Neobacillus sp. PS2-9: one gene and its partners. The protein of the gene in region 3 binds, or shares a complex with, the protein of the main gene of each other region. Links are inferred from orthologs where the notes say so. Each region holds a gene or a part of one and is shown on either strand. Other genes may lie near its edges. The genes, in order: dnaX, holA and holB.

What was found.
Region 1: holB (region 3) and dnaX share a complex: the UniProt entries of both Bacillus subtilis proteins name them as parts of the DNA clamp loading complex. The link is inferred for Neobacillus sp. PS2-9 from one-to-one orthologs.
Region 2: holB (region 3) and holA share a complex: the UniProt entries of both Bacillus subtilis proteins name them as parts of the DNA clamp loading complex. The link is inferred for Neobacillus sp. PS2-9 from one-to-one orthologs.

The regions. Positions count from the first base shown.
Region 1 is NZ_CP133269.1:6,217-9,362, reverse strand. Bases 77-3,061 are described here. They hold dnaX (DNA polymerase III subunit gamma/tau), read left to right. Parts: upstream 77-715; coding sequence 716-2,407; downstream 2,408-3,061. Other genes in these bases: recR (recombination mediator RecR), read left to right, coding at 2,827-3,061; RCG25_RS00045 (YbaB/EbfC family nucleoid-associated protein), read left to right, coding at 2,438-2,761; tadA (tRNA adenosine(34) deaminase TadA), read left to right, coding at 77-205. Also shown: more of tadA, read left to right, coding at 1-76; more of recR, read left to right, coding at 3,062-3,146. UniProt on the Bacillus subtilis protein: Part of the beta sliding clamp loading complex, which hydrolyzes ATP to load the beta clamp onto primed DNA to form the DNA replication pre-initiation complex.
Region 2 is NZ_CP133269.1:1,594,690-1,597,782, reverse strand. Bases 156-3,087 are described here. They hold holA (DNA polymerase III subunit delta), read right to left. Parts: upstream 2,164-3,087; coding sequence 1,147-2,163; downstream 156-1,146. Other genes in these bases: RCG25_RS07835 (DNA internalization-related competence protein ComEC/Rec2), read right to left, coding at 2,677-3,087; RCG25_RS07840 (YqzM family protein), read left to right, coding at 2,469-2,603; rpsT (30S ribosomal protein S20), read left to right, coding at 832-1,092; gpr (GPR endopeptidase), read right to left, coding at 156-609. In the rest of the region: more of gpr, read right to left, coding at 1-155; more of RCG25_RS07835, read right to left, coding at 3,088-3,093. UniProt on the Bacillus subtilis protein: Part of the beta sliding clamp loading complex, which hydrolyzes ATP to load the beta clamp onto primed DNA to form the DNA replication pre-initiation complex.
Region 3 is NZ_CP133269.1:5,186,706-5,189,745, reverse strand. The notes cover bases 1-2,879. They hold holB (DNA polymerase III subunit delta'), read left to right. Parts: upstream 1-875; coding sequence 876-1,883; downstream 1,884-2,879. Other genes in these bases: yabA (DNA replication initiation control protein YabA), read left to right, coding at 2,657-2,879; RCG25_RS26000 (PSP1 domain-containing protein), read left to right, coding at 1,876-2,703; RCG25_RS26010 (cyclic di-AMP receptor DarA), read left to right, coding at 499-828; tmk (dTMP kinase), read left to right, coding at 1-354. Also shown: more of yabA, read left to right, coding at 2,880-3,040. UniProt on the Bacillus subtilis protein: DNA polymerase III is a complex, multichain enzyme responsible for most of the replicative synthesis in bacteria.

The DNA of each region.
Region 1 (3,146 bases), 5.2 Mb from region 3 along the record:
AAGAGTGGTATATGGTGCGAGTGACCCAAAGGGCGGATGTGCAGGGACGCTCATGAATCTTTTACAGGACGACCGTTTCAATCACCAAAGTGAAGTGACAAAGGGCGTGTTAGAAGTTGAATGCGGCCAATTGCTCTCTGATTTTTTTAGGTCGCTAAGAGAAAGGAAAAAACTTGAGAAACAACGAAGGAACGGAAAGGAATAGAAGATTTACAATAACTTACAGTTGATTAATATTGCTTTTTTTCGAGATTGGTTGTATATTAGAAAGGCGTCAGATACGACGCACTAAACTTAGTTATCAACTTTGCCGTGCTAGGTGGGGAGGTAGCGGTGCCCTGTACCCGCAATCCGCTCTAGCGGGACTGAATCCCTTCCCGAGGCTAATGGCCTGTAGGGTCTGCCTTAAGTAAGTGGTGTTGACACCCGGGTCCTGCGCAATGGGAATCCATGAACCATGTCAGGTCCGGAAGGAAGCAGCATTAAGTGGACGCTCTCATGTGCCGCAGGGTTGCCTGGGTCGAGCTAACTGCTTAAGTAACGCTTATGGGCGTTAGTCGAAGGAAGGTGCACGGCAGTTACATATGTATATAAATCAACTCATCTCAGAATGGAGATGAGTTTTTTTGTGAACTCTTATGAATACACTTTGAAAAAATGAAAATGGATGCGTTATAATGGTTAGGATGAATTATTTTGAAGGGGGCGGTGTCAGTTGGCTTATCAGGCTTTATATCGTGTTTGGCGTCCGCAGGCATTTATCGATGTAGTAGGACAAGAACATGTTACGCAGACATTGCAAAACGCCCTGCTTCAACAGAAGATATCACATGCCTATCTTTTTTCTGGACCAAGAGGAACAGGTAAAACGAGCGCGGCTAAGATTTTAGCAAAGGCAATTAACTGTGAGCGAGCACCTGTATCAGAACCATGTAATGAATGTGCAGCCTGCCGTGGAATTACCAATGGAACGATTCCAGATGTGCTAGAGTTTGATGCTGCTTCCAACTCTCGTGTGGAAGAAATGAGAGATGTATTGGAAAAGGTCAAATTTGCACCGACTGCTGTTACCTATAAGGTTTACATCATTGATGAGGTACATATGCTTTCCATTAGTGCTTTTAATGCTTTATTAAAAACATTAGAAGAACCACCGAAGCATGTCATTTTTATTTTAGCTACAACAGAACCTCATAAAATTCCATTAACGATTATTTCTAGATGTCAGCGGTTTGATTTTAGACGCATCACAGCTGGTTCTATTGTGAAGCGAATGAAATTAATTGTTGATGAAACAGGCGTAGTATGTGATGAGGATGCCTTGAAAATGATTGCCCGTGCAGCAGAGGGCGGGATGCGTGATGCCTTAAGTCTATTAGACCAGGCAATATCCTATAGTCAGGATCGGGTAACGGTAGAGGATGCCTTGACCGTGACCGGCTCTGTATCCCAAGGGTTCTTGAATAAATTATCAAGCTCATTTCAAGAAAAAGATGTGGCGAGTGGTTTAGAGGCGCTTGAGGAATTATTATTTCATGGTAAGGACCCAACGCGATTTATCGAAGATTTGATTTTATTCTATCGAGACATGCTGCTTTATAAAACGGCACCAAATCTTGAAGAGTCGCTTGAAAGAGTCATGCTTGACGATGAATTTCGCAGGATGGCGGAAGCCACTCCTACCGGACAAATCTATCAGGTCATCGACTTCTTAAATAAAACACAACAAGAAATGAGATGGACGAACCATCCGCGGATATTTCTTGAGGTGGCGATTGTGAAGCTCTGTCAAATGGAAAGTATAGAAAAGGAAGCAGCACAGCCTTCCAATGTCGACCATTTGTTATCTAGGATTGAACAACTAGAAAATGAACTAGAGCAATTAAAAACCAGCGGGATCACTGTTACCTCACAAGATGCAGCACCGCAGCAGCAAAAACCAACTCAGAGAGTGTCCAGGAAAGGATTCCAGCCTGTAGTTGGTAAAATCAATGAAGTATTAAAGGTAGCTACCAAAAACGATTTAAATCAGATTAAAGGTAAATGGGGCGAAATGCTGGCAAGCTTAATAAAATCGCACGCAGCCTTGTTAAATGATGCGGAGCCAGTTGCAGCTTCGTCGGATGCCTTAATTATAAAGTTTAAGCATGAAATGATTTGTCAAATGGCAACAGATAGGAAGGATTTTCAAGAAGCGATTACCGGTGCACTTCAAAAATTAACTGGTAAAAGATTTCTATTCTTGGGTGTACCCGAGGAACAATGGGGAGCCATTCGCGAAAGTTTCTTGAACAGTCAGCATGGTGAAGAAGGAGAAGTCAGCGAAACAAGCAGGAAGGATGAGGAACCTCATATATCTGAGGCAAAAAAACTTTTTGGCGCTGAGTTCGTAGAAATAATAGAATAATAATAACTTACTATATGGAGGTAATGTGTAATGATGCGTGGCGGTGGAATGGGAAATATGCAAAATATGATGAAGCAAATGCAAAAAATGCAAAAGAAAATGGCGGAAGCTCAAGAAGAATTAGGTCAAGAAAAGATTGAAGGAACTGCTGGCGGCGGTATGGTTAAGGTTGTTGTAACCGGTCATAAAGAAGTGGTAGATGTACAAATTAAACCTGAGGCAGTTGACCCAGATGATGTAGAAATGTTGCAGGATCTTGTGTTAGCAGCTGTAAATGACGCCCTTAAAAAGGCTGAAGAGCTAACAAACAATACAATGGGCCAATTCACAAAGGGAATGAACCTTCCTTTCTAAGCTTGATTAAACCAAAAGAGGCTGTTCTTACGTGCAGCCTCTTTTATTAAAGGGGAAAAATAGTAATGCATTATCCTGAACCGATTTCTAAGCTCATCGACAGCTTTATGAAATTGCCAGGAATCGGCCCGAAAACGGCTGCACGCCTGGCCTTTTATGTGTTAAGTATGAAAGAGGACACCGTCCTTGATTTTGCAAAAGCGCTTGTGAATGCAAAGCGTAATTTAACGTATTGTTCTGTTTGTGGTCACATCACGGATCAGGATCCTTGCTATATATGTGAAGATCAACGCAGGGATAGAAGTATCATTTGTGTTGTCCAGGATCCAAAGGATGTTATTGCAATGGAAAAGATGAAGGAATTCAACGGGTTATATCATGTATT
Region 2 (3,093 bases), 3.6 Mb from region 3 along the record:
TGACCTAGATGCTAGGGCGTCGATAGCAATTACAAAGTCCGGTTTTGTATTTTCTACTACACCGAAAATAATATCACTTGTTTCAATCCCTGTTAGTCCCATCACTCCAGGAGCCAAGGCACTTACAGATCGATACCCTTCCTCCACATTTTCAGGTTGAAGCTGAAAGAGATGTCTTGTAATTAAAAGGTTTTCACAAACCATTGGCCCTAAAGCATCTGGAGTTACATTCCAATTTCCCAGTCCAACAACGAGGCACGAGTCTGTTTTCTTAATTCCAGACCCTTCTAGAAAATGAGCAAATTCCCTAGCAAATATTTCCTCTACCTTGTGCTGTGTGTCTGTGTTTTGCTGACGGATTCCTTGCACCTCTACCGTTAAATATCTTCCTGCTTTTTTCCCGAGCTGCTGCTCTCCTTGTTTTGTTACCTCAACCAAAGAAATTTTTATATCGTCAACATCTTTTTCCTTAATTATTACTCCCTCAATTTGTGAAAGGTCTTCCTCTTGCTCGACAGTCCCCTTTCTACCAGCTATCACCATTTCCCTTGCTTCAATGGCTAGGTCAGTTCTAACCGAGTATTGACTTAAGTCGATTGATTCACTCATACTCATTCACAATTCACTCCTAACATGTTCTCCATAAAATAGAAACTATTCCCTATTTTTGCCCTCTTCACTTCAAAACATGCAAGTTAAATAATTATCACTTTTCATTTGTGTATTGCAATATAGGCCATCGTTTGATAAAATACTTCTTGTTCTGAATTATTATTGATGAATGTAAAGTCGAGTTCATATAGTCTCGATTCTTTGTAGGAGGTGAATGTAATGCCTAACATTAAATCTGCTATTAAGCGTGTTAAAACAACTGAAGCTCGTAATGCTCAAAATACAACTGCTAAATCTGCAATGCGTACGGCTGTTAAAAAAGTAGAAGCTGCTGTTTCAACTAACGACGCTGCTGCTGCAAAAGAAGCATTAGTAAGTGCTGCTAGTAAATTAGACAAGGCTGCTGCAAAAGGTCTTATCCACAAAAATGCTGCTGCTCGTAAAAAATCACGTCTAATGAAAAAGTCAAACGCTCTATAATATAGCGCGCAATAAAAAAACGATTCCGCTCAGGAATCGTTTTTTTATGTTTCTTTACTTTTTTAAACGAAACAATAGCATCTCGATAAGCAAGGATTTGTTCATACCGCCTGTTTTCATTTGATAGTCAGCCTCAGCCAGCCATTCCATAAGTTTAGCTAATTCTTCATCTGTAAATTTATTTGCCTGCCCACTTGCTAATTTGACACGAAACGGGTGGGTTTTTAAGTAACCAGCAATTTGCTGTTGACCATACCCTCTTCTAGAGAGTTCCTTTACTTGATAAATTAAGCGAAATTGCCCGGCTAGTAAGGCAAGGATTTTAATTGGCTCCTCATTTTGCTTTAGCAAATCATAATAAATCCGTAGTGCCTCATCCAATTTTCGTTGAACCACTTTCTCAATTAAGGTAAAAATATTCTGTTCAAGAGATCGGGCCACTAATTTTTCAACTAAATCCACATCAATTCTTTTATGGTCTGCTGCATACAAAGCCAACTTATCCACTTCTGTGGTTAGCATAAACATATTTGTTCCAACTAAGGCAAGTAATTGATCAACAGCATTCGCTTCAATTTCAATTCCATTTCCTGCCGCACGATCCTTCACCCAGTTTTTCAACTCATGTTCATTTAACTTTTTAGCTTCTACTAGTTCTGCGTTTCTCTTCAGTTCTTTCGTGATTTTTTTTCGCTCATCTAATTTTTCATATGGCGCTGAAATAACCATCACCGTATACGGGGCTGGTTCTTTCAAGTAGGCTTCAAGTTTTGTTAAATCGTGTTCAACCTTTTCCTTCGTTTTCTCAGCAGTTAAAAATACGGGATTATGTAAAAAAACAACTTTTTTTTCACCTAGAAAAGGAAACGTTTCTGCATCCTCCAATGCCACATCAATGGGAGTCTCCTCTAAGTCATATGCAGAAAAATTAAAGTCCTTCTCTTCTTCGTCTAATATACGGTTAAGAAGTAGTTGCTTCGTTTCATTGATTAAATATGCCTCTGTTCCATATAATAAATAGATAGGAGCAATTTCTTTTTTTTTGATTCTCCTCCAAATATCCAATACCATTGTCCAGCGCTCCCCTTCATTTCACTTACATCTTATCGTAATGAAGCTTGGACGATTTGACAAGTACTTAAAGGGAATTAGCAATTAACTAATAAGTGCCAATTCCCGATCTATAATGAACGCCTGCAATATTCAGCCCTAGGATCTGTAATTGCCTGGCGGAGTTCCTAACGTAATAATAGTGTAGCCTTAACTGAATCATAGTATTTTGACAACTCTTGTCATTACAGGAAAACGGTAAAGGGAGGCTGGATTTTTTCAGCCAAATAGCTTATACTATATTTTGAAAATAGGAGGGGTAGATTGTGAATCAATTTGAAAAAAACGTGCAAAGCAAACGTAACGACGCTATCGATTCTGGAGTAGGATTTGGGGTTTCTTTTGGCTTCTTTGCTTTATTGTTCATTATCGCAACTGTTATTAAGCTTATCGGTTCATAATGAAGGGTTTACATACCGTAATCAAGGACTGCTACCTTGCAGTCTTTTTTTATTTCTTATTGAATGCTTTATCTTATGGTAAGAAGGTTGAAAAGGTTCCTTTCTGTTTATAAAAACGATACGTAATCGCTCCTTGTAAATCAGTTCGGTAAATGGTAGCATTGACTTTTTTTAACCGCTCAAGCACTTCTTGATGTGGATGACCAAAACGATTTTTTTCACCGGCAGAAATTAAAACTGTCTTTGGTTTAACTTGATGAATAAATAATTCAGCACTCGATGTCTTACTTCCATGATGTCCTGCCTTAAGTACATCAATTGTTAGATTTGGATATTTCTTAATAATTTTCTCTTCTCCTTCCTGATCAAGGTCTCCCCCGAAAAACCAATTCCGTCCCCCTAACCTTGAAACAAAGGCAATTGACCCACTGTTTCTTTCACCCGCAAAATTTCTTTCCGGAGAAAGGATAAAGAATTCAAATTCATCAAT
Region 3 (3,040 bases):
TTATGTGATCGGTTTGTTGATAGTTCACTAGCCTATCAGGGGTATGCAAGGGGCCTAGGAATTGATGAGGTATGGTCTATTAACCAGTTTGCCATTGAAGACTTAATGCCCCAGTTAACAATCTACTTTGACATTGAGCCAGAGTTAGGGTTAAAACGGATTAACAAAAATAAAGAAAGAGAGATCAATCGTTTAGATTTAGAAAATCTCGAGTTCCATCAAAAGGTAAGAGACGGATATTATCTATTAATGGAACGTTTCCCAGATCGAATTGTGCGTATTGATGCATCCGGTACAGTTGAAGAGGTCTATGAACAAACAGTAAAAATGATTAATGAGAAACTAGGAAAGTAAAGGCCTACAGTTGTTAGGCCTTTTTTTGACATATCAGAATTAATCCCGTGTTCCTATCTATAACAAATGTAAGCAGGACAATAACCTGTTATAATATAGGTAAGAAAACTTTTGCCGAAAAATTAAGAAGAGAGGGTGTTCCACATGAAACTTATCATTGCTGTTATACAAGATCAAGATAGTAACCGATTATCAAAGGCTTTAATAGAAAATAATTTTAGGGCGACAAAATTAGCTAGTACAGGTGGGTTTTTAAAATCGGGGAACACCACTTTTATGATTGGGACGGAGGATATTCGAGTTGACCGAGCACTTCAAGTTATTAAAGAAAACTGTAGGGCTAGGGAACAGCTAGTGTCACCAGTTTCACCTATGGGTGGAAACGCAGACTCTTTTGTTCCATACCCCGTAGAAGTAGAAGTCGGCGGTGCAACAGTTTTCGTTCTTCCAATCGAACAATCCTTACATTTTTAATTTGATGAATACCTTAAGCTATCTTAAACAGTAAGTGAGTGATTACATTGGTCAAAACATGGGATCAACTAGAAGAGCTACAGCCAACAGTCCTAAAAATGTTAAAAAACAGCTTAGTGAAAAATCGAGTGGCCCATGCGTACCTATTTGAAGGCATGAGAGGAACAGGTAAAAGGGAAATAGGCATATTGCTAACAAAATCCCTTTATTGTGAAGCGCTAATCGATGGTTACAAACCATGTGAATCCTGCAATAATTGCCGACGAATCAATAATGGAAATCATCCGGATGTTCATATTGTGGAACCGGACGGGCTATCTATTAAAGTCGATCAGATTAGGAATCTACAAGCAGAGTTTGCAAAAAAAGGTGTAGAATCTTTGAAAAAAGTATATTTAATCTCATATGCTGATAAAATGAGTGTAAGTGCGTCTAATAGTCTTTTAAAATTTCTTGAGGAACCTAATCCTGGAACAGTAGCCTTTTTATTGACGGAGCAAATGCAACAAATATTACCTACTATTCTTTCTAGGTGCCAAATATTAGCATTCCAACCTTTAGCCCCTCAAGTGATGGTTAAAAAACTGGTCGAAAACGGTGTAAAACCAACTAAGGCGCCATTACTAGCTCAGCTTACAAATAATTTAGAGGAAGCTCTTAAATTAAATGTCGATGAATGGTTTGCACAAGCCCAAAAAATAGTGTTAAAATTATATGAGGTGTTGAAAAAAAATCCGTTGGAGGCAATGGTCACACTCCAAGGGGATTGGTTTTTACACTTTAGAGAAAAAGAACAAATTAATCGTGGTTTAGATCTTTTACTTCTTATCTTTAAGGATTTACTATATATACAGCTAGATAAGCAGGAGCAAATTGTTTTCATTGAAGAAAACGAGCGGTTAAAACAGTTTGCCTTGCAATCATCTGGACGGCGCATATCGGATCAAATGTCAGCTATTCTTGATGCAAAAAGGAAGCTGCAGGCAAATATGAATCCTCAGCTGATGATGGAACAGCTTGTGTTAAAATTGCAGGAGGGATCTTCATTTGTATGATGTTGTAGGAGTACGCTTTAAAAAAGCGGGGAAAATCTATTATTTTGATCCAGGAGAGCTCTCCATTCAAAAGGATGACTTTGTCATTGTTGAAACAGTCCGTGGCGTTGAATATGGAAAGGCTGTCATTGCTCGTAAACAGGTTGAGGAGCACGATGTCGTCCTTCCATTAAAAAAGGTGGTCAGAATTGCGGACCAAAAGGATCGAATGATTGTCGAAGAAAACAAGTTTGCAGCCCAGGAAGCTTATGAAGTATGTAATGAAAAAGTCAATGAACATCAGCTGGATATGAAACTGGTGGATGTTGAATATACATTTGATCGAAATAAAATCATCTTTTACTTTACTGCCGATGGAAGAGTAGATTTCCGTGAGCTAGTAAAAGATTTAGCAGCTATTTTTCGGACACGAATTGAATTGCGACAGATTGGCGTACGTGATGAAGCCAAGATGCTTGGGGGCATCGGCCCTTGTGGAAGAATGCTGTGCTGCTCCACATTTTTAGGTGATTTTGACCCTGTTTCAATTAAAATGGCGAAGGATCAAAATCTTTCATTGAATCCTACCAAAATTTCTGGCTTATGTGGCAGGTTAATGTGCTGCCTAAAATATGAAAATGATGAATATGAATCTGCAAAAGCACTACTTCCAGATTTAGGGGAAATCATTGAAACGCCACAAGGTACAGGAAAAGTAGTAGGATTAAATATATTAGAGCGGGTGCTTCAGGTTGAACTAAAGGAACAAGAGCGGGTTCTGGAGTATACTTTGGATGAAATCACTAAAGAAGGTGCCTTTTCTATACAATCCACAGATTAATGAGGTGGAAGACGTGGATAAAAAAGAAATTTTTGAGTCAGTAAGTAATATGGAAACACAAATTGGACATCTTTATCAGAAGCTAGGGGAATTAAAGCAGCACCTAGCCGAAATACTAGAAGAGAATCATTATTTAAAGCTTGAAAATGAACATCTGAGGCGCCGTTTAGATGTAACCACGGAAAATGACAAGAAAGAAATAAAGAATAAGAAGGGGATAATCCCTGAAGCATCTCCTGGGGTAAAACCATTTGATGTTGGTGAAGGATATGATAACCTCGCCCGTCTTTATCAAGAAGGGTTTCATATTTGCAACCTTCATTTTGGGAGCTTGCGT